2 regions of the Thermoanaerobacter ethanolicus JW 200 genome follow, and region 2 is predicted to be linked to the other one. Evidence: riboswitches for the same ligand, from Rfam matches in the RefSeq annotation. Region 2 holds a riboswitch; the other holds the start of a gene.
What was found. Region 2 has a riboswitch for FMN ahead of ribD (bifunctional diaminohydroxyphosphoribosylaminopyrimidine deaminase/5-amino-6-(5-phosphoribosylamino)uracil reductase RibD). Riboswitches for the same ligand answer to the same signal wherever they lie in the genome.
Positions count from the first base shown of each region.

Region 1: linked by a shared signal. The riboswitch ahead of EB239_RS05255 (ECF transporter S component) and the one ahead of ribD (bifunctional diaminohydroxyphosphoribosylaminopyrimidine deaminase/5-amino-6-(5-phosphoribosylamino)uracil reductase RibD) in region 2 are both predicted to bind FMN.

Region 1 covers NZ_CP033580.1:1,065,383-1,068,479, forward strand. Annotated here, with positions in the region: gene argF (ornithine carbamoyltransferase) at 1-663, shown strand, start outside; gene arcC (carbamate kinase) at 687-1,628, shown strand; FMN riboswitch at 1,713-1,831, shown strand; gene EB239_RS05255 (ECF transporter S component) at 1,924-2,508, shown strand; gene tsaE (tRNA (adenosine(37)-N6)-threonylcarbamoyltransferase complex ATPase subunit type 1 TsaE) at 2,608-3,069, shown strand; gene tsaB (tRNA (adenosine(37)-N6)-threonylcarbamoyltransferase complex dimerization subunit type 1 TsaB) at 3,066-3,097, shown strand, end outside.
Region 2 covers NZ_CP033580.1:419,903-422,999, forward strand. Annotated here, with positions in the region: gene ilvB (biosynthetic-type acetolactate synthase large subunit) at 1-956, shown strand, start outside; FMN riboswitch at 954-1,068, shown strand; gene ribD (bifunctional diaminohydroxyphosphoribosylaminopyrimidine deaminase/5-amino-6-(5-phosphoribosylamino)uracil reductase RibD) at 1,153-2,235, shown strand; gene EB239_RS02105 (riboflavin synthase) at 2,246-2,869, shown strand; gene EB239_RS02110 (bifunctional 3,4-dihydroxy-2-butanone-4-phosphate synthase/GTP cyclohydrolase II) at 2,906-3,097, shown strand, end outside.

The DNA.
Region 1 (3,097 bases), 650 kb from region 2:
ACTGCAAGAGTTTTAGGAAGAATGTTTGATGCAATAGAATTTAGAGGGTTTAAACAGGAGACCGTGGAAATTTTGGCAAAATATGCAGGTGTTCCTGTGTACAATGGCTTAACTGACGAATATCATCCAACTCAAGTTTTGGCTGACCTTATGACAATAGAAGAAGAATTTGGGAGTTTAAAAGGAAGAAAGCTTGTATTTGTAGGGGACGGAAGGAATAACATGGCTAATACTTTAGCGGTAGGCTGCGCTAAGATGGGGATGCATTATGTGATTAATTCTCCAAAAGAATTGTGGCCTTCACAAGAGTTCATAGATGAAATCAGGCAAATGGCAGCTGAAAATGGAGGAACTTTTGAACTTACTAGTGTGCCAGGAGAGGGCCTTGAAGGTGCAGATGCTATTTACACCGATGTGTGGGCGTCAATGGGAGAAGAAGCAAAGGCTACAGAGAGGGAAGCTCTTTTGAGACCTTTCCAAGTGAATGAGGAAATGATGAAAAAGACAGGAAGAGAAGATACTATATTTTTGCATTGCTTGCCCGCAGTAAAAGGACAAGAAGTTACTTTTGATGTTATAGAAGGAAAACAATCTAGAGTGTGGGACCAAGCAGAAAATAGAAAACATACAATTAAAGCTGTGATGATTGCTACTCTGCTTTAAAATTGGTTACAGGGGAGGACATTATGAGGGAAAAAGTTGTTATTGCCTTAGGAGGGAACGCTCTGCAGGATGTGAATACGCCTCCTACTGCAGAGGCTCAAATGGAAGTAGTGAAGAGGACAGCGGGGTATTTAGTGGATATAATTGAAAAAGGGTATTCTGTTGTAATTACTCATGGCAATGGTCCTCAGGTGGGGAATATAGTCATACAAAATGAAGTCGCATCAAAAGTTGTCCCTGCAATGCCTTTTGATGTGTGTGGGGCAGAGAGCCAGGGTATGATAGGATATATGATTCAACAGGCATTAGGGGAAGTTTTGAAGGAGAGAAATATCAGAAAAGAAGTAGCAACTATTATAACACAGGTTGTAGTGGATAAAAATGACCCTGCTTTTGAAAAACCTACAAAGCCGATAGGACCTTTTTACACAAAAGAGGAAGCTGAAGTTTTAATAAAAGAAAAAGGTTATGAAATGGTAGAAGACAGTGGAAGAGGATATAGAAGAGTTGTTCCCTCCCCTGACCCAAAAGAAATTGTAGAACTTAATACAATAAAGTTACTTGAAAAAAATGGGGTAATAGTAATAACAGTTGGGGGAGGAGGAATCCCTGTTATTAAGGAAAATGGCAATTTAAAAGGAGTAGCTGCCGTAATAGACAAGGATTTGGCTTCTGAAAAATTGGCAGAAGATATTGATGCAGATGTGCTGTTAATTCTTACAGCTGTTGAAAAGGTAGCAATAAATTACAACAAGCCAAATCAAAAGTTTCTTGACAAAATGACAGTGGAAGAGGCAATAAAATACATGGAAGAAGGCCATTTTGCACCAGGCAGTATGTTTCCAAAAGTTAAAGCAGCAGTGAGGTTTGCAAAGTCAAAAGTAGGAAGGCGAGCTATAATTACTTCTTTAGGCAAAGCATTAGAAGCTTTAGAGGGAAAAGCAGGCACAGTTATAAGCTTATGAAAATAAATTAAAAATTTTTCACAAAAACTATTGACAAAGAGAGATAAAAGTGAGAGAATAAAATTAAAATTGAATAAGATGAAGGTAAATCTTCGGGGCAGGGTGAAATTCCCGACCGGCGGTATAGCCCGCGAGCCGCGCATGCGGTCGATTTGGTGAAATTCCAAAGCCGACAGTGAAAGTCTGGAGGGGAGAAGATTTTCTTTTTGTGCCTATTTTTGCGAAATAAATCACAAAAAATCCTGAAGATTTATCTTCAGGATTTTTTTAGTAAATAAAATTGGAGGGATGAATTGTGGAAAAAACCAAAACACAAGCCATAGTAAAAGTGGGATTTCTTTCTGCTACAGCTTTTATATTGATGTACTTGGAATTTCAGGTACCTCTATTCCCTGGCTTTTTAAAGCTGGATTTTAGTGACGTACCTGCATTAGTTGCTTCTTTTGCTATGGGACCTTTATATGGTGTAATGGTCGAGCTTATTAAAAACATAATCCATGCTACTATAACTCAATCGGGTGGCATTGGAGAAATTGCAAATTTTTCTGTGGGTTCTATATTTGTATACACAGCAGGCATAATATATCAATTCAATAAGACGCGAAAAAATGCCCTTATATCTATGGCAATTGCTACAGTAGTGATGGCTTTTACTGCTTCACTTTTGAATTATTATGTTTTTCTGCCTTTGTACCAAAAAGTTATGGGATGGCCTATGGATGCTATCATTGGTATGAGTAAGGCTGCAAATAAAAACATAGTGGATGTTAGAACCCTTATAGCTTATGGTATTTTTCCTTTTAATGTGCTAAAAGGAATTATGCTTTCGTTAATCACTTTATTGATATATAAAAAGCTTTCACCAGTTTTGAAACATTGATTTTATTGAGAATCCTCAGCGCATGCTGGGGATTATTTTTATTTTTAATTTGTTAAAAGATAGTATATAATAAAGTTATAATGAGTGGGGTGAGAATTGGTGAAGAAGACTTATATTTGCAAAAATAAAGATGAGACCATTGCTTTAGGAGAAAAATTAGGAAGGCTGTTAAGGAGTGGAGATATAATTCTTTTATATGGCGAGCTGGGAAGTGGCAAAACTGTTTTTACAAAGGGAATTGCAAAGGGGTTAGAAATAAATGAACCAATTACCAGCCCGACTTTTACTTTAGTCAATGAACATAGAGGCAGGATTTCTCTCTATCATTTTGATTTATATAGGTTAGATGATTACACAGCCCTTTATGACATAGGTTATGAGGAATATTTTTATGACGAAGGAGTTTGTGCAATTGAATGGCCTGAAAGGTTAGGACCTTTACTTCCGAAAGAAAGGTTAGAAGTGATAATTCAAAAAGGAGAAAAAGAAGATGAAAGAGTTATTTTATTTAAAGATTTTGGGAGACGATATGAGGAGCTTTTAAAGGAGATGGGGCAATGAAAATTTTGGCAATAGATTCTTCTTCTAA
Region 2 (3,097 bases):
CTTTAATGGGGTTAGGATGCTTTCCAGAAGACCATCCTTTGTCATTAGGTCTTATTGGCATGCATGGAAGTAGATTTGCAAATTTGGCTGTATATAGGTCAGACCTTGTGATAGCAATAGGGACAAGATTTAGCGACAGAGTCGCTGGCAAAGCAGGAGGACTTGCTCCAAATGCTAAAATAATCCATATTGATATTGACCCTGCAGAATTAGGGAAAAATGTAGAAGTAGAGGTAGCAGTTATAGGCAAAGTAAAAGAAGTATTGAAACTTTTAACGAATAAACTTCCATTCATTGAGAGAAAAGAATGGTTAGAGGAAATTTCTTTCTTGAGAGAAAAGCACGGATTAAAGTATAAAAACGATGAAGTTTTGAGGCCTCAGTGGATAGTAGAAAAAATTCAAGAAATTTCGAACGATGACCTTATAATAGCCACTGAAGTGGGACAAAATCAAATGTGGGCTGCCCAGTTTTATAAATTTAAACACCCCAGAACCTTTGTTACATCAGGGGGATTAGGGACAATGGGCTTTGGGCTTCCTGCTGCAATAGGAGCGCAAGTAGGAAGGCCAGATAAAAGAGTTGTAAACATTGCAGGTGATGGAAGTTTAAGAATGAATATACATGCCTTAGAAACAGCTGCTGTATATAATATTCCGGTTATAACGGTACTACTCAACAACCAAACTTTAGGCATGGTAAGACAGTGGCAAAATCTTTTGTATGACAAGAGATTTTCCCACACAGATTTGAACGCAAATTTGAATTTTGCTAAGCTTGCAAACGACTTTGGAGTAGAAGGAATAAGAGTTACAACAAAAGAAGAATTTGAAAAAGCGTTTAAAAAAGCCTATAGCGAAAAAAGACCTTTTATGATAGAATGTATTATAGACAAAGATGAGATGGTGCTTCCATTTATCCCCGCGGGGGGAACTGTTGAAAATACAATTGGATAAAACCTTCAGGGATCGGTGAAATTCCGTACCGGCGGTATAGCCCGCGAGCCTTTTGGCAGACTCGGTGAAATTCCGAGGCCGACAGTTAAAGTCTGGATGGGAGAAGGAGAAATATTCCCCAGGGAATATATTCTCTGGGGTTTTTTTAACCCTGAAGGTTTAACCTTCAGGATTTTTTAGTATAGGAGGGATTAAATTGGAAGAATATATGAAAAGGGCTTTAAAACTGGCTGAAAAAGGATGGGGATACACAAACCCTAATCCACTTGTGGGTGCTGTAATAGTTAAAAATGGAAAAATAATAGGTGAGGGTTATCATGAATATTTTGGAGGTCCCCATGCTGAAGTAAATGCATTAAAAAATGCAGTTGAAGATGTTAAAGGTTCTACTATGTTTGTAACACTTGAACCTTGCAGCCATTATGGCAAAACACCACCTTGTGTTGAAGAAATAATTAAATCTGGCATTAAGAGAGTGTATATAGCGATGGAAGACCCAAATCCTAAAGTTAGCGGAAATAGTATAAAAAGGTTAAAAGAGGCGGGAATAGAAGTACAGGTTGGGATGATGGAGAAAGAAGCGAGGAAACTCAACGAAATATTTGTTAAATATATTACGACAAAAATTCCATTTGTAATATTAAAATCTGCTATGAGCATTGATGGGAAGATTGCTTGTTATAATGGAAATTCTAAATGGATTACAAATGAGAAATCAAGAAAATTTGCTCATAAAATAAGAGGACGTGTATCCGCGATTATGGTTGGGGTAAATACAGTAATTAAGGATAACCCAATGCTTACAACAAGGTTAGAGGGGTACAAAAGTCCTGTAAGGATTATTGTGGATAGTAGAGGTAGAACGCCACTTGCCTCAAATGTAATAAGAGACAAAGCGGCAAAAACGATAATTGCTACAACAGAACTTATGCCAAACAGTGTAAGAAAGAAACTTGAAGATATGGATATTGAAGTTATTATATTAAAAAACGACAATGGAAAAGTACCTTTAAAAGAGCTAATGATAAAACTTGGAGAGAGGGGGATTGATAGTGTATTGATTGAAGGCGGTGGGACATTAAATTGGTCTGCACTTAAAGAGGGAATTGTTGATAAAGTTATGTTTTTTATATCACCTAGAATAATAGGGGGGAAAAATGCTTTAACACCTGTAGAAGGTATAGGTTTTTCGGATATAGGAAATTCAATAGAATTAAAAGATGTGGAGATTGATAGAATAGATGATGATATACTAATAACAGCATATGTAAGAAAGTAGGTTATGGCGTATGTTTACTGGAATTATAGAAGAAACAGGAACTGTTAAAAATATTATACATGGTACTTTTACAAAAATTGTTATAAAATGTAGCAAAGTCCTTGAGGGAACAAAAATAGGTGATAGTATAGCAGTTAACGGTGTATGCTTAACTGTTACTAATATGTCAAACGAAAGTTTTGTAGCTGACGTTATGCCTGAAACCATGAGAGCAAGCAATTTAAAAGATTTAAAAATTGGAAACATTGTCAATCTTGAAAGAGCACTTCAAGTTGGAAGGAGAATGGGTGGGCATATCGTAACTGGTCATATAGATTGCGCTGGAAAAATCATAGACAAAAGGCAGGAAAAAAATGCTTTTATATTTAAGATAGCTATCAATAAAGAATTTACAAAATACATTGTGCGTAAGGGAAGCATTGCGGTAGATGGTATAAGTTTAACGGTTGTTGAAGATGGAGATGATTATTTTACTGTTTCAATTATTCCACATACAATGCTTAAGACGACATTGGGTTATAAAAGGGTAGGAGATAGTGTGAATATCGAAGTTGATATACTTTCTAAGTATGTAGAAAAACTAATAGCGCAAAAGGATATAAAAGATTTATTGAAAGAAAATGGATTTATATAGATTTAGATGACTTTTCTAAGTTAAGGAGGAAAGACTATGTTTGATAGGATAGAAGATGCAATAGAAGATATAAAGCAAGGAAAAATGATTATTGTTGTTGATAATGAAAACAGGGAAAATGAAGGCGACTTAGTCATGGCAGCAGAAAAAGTTACCGGAGAACATATCAACTTTATGATAAAGTATGGACGGGGTCTTGTATGTGTTCCAATGACAGAAAAGAGACTT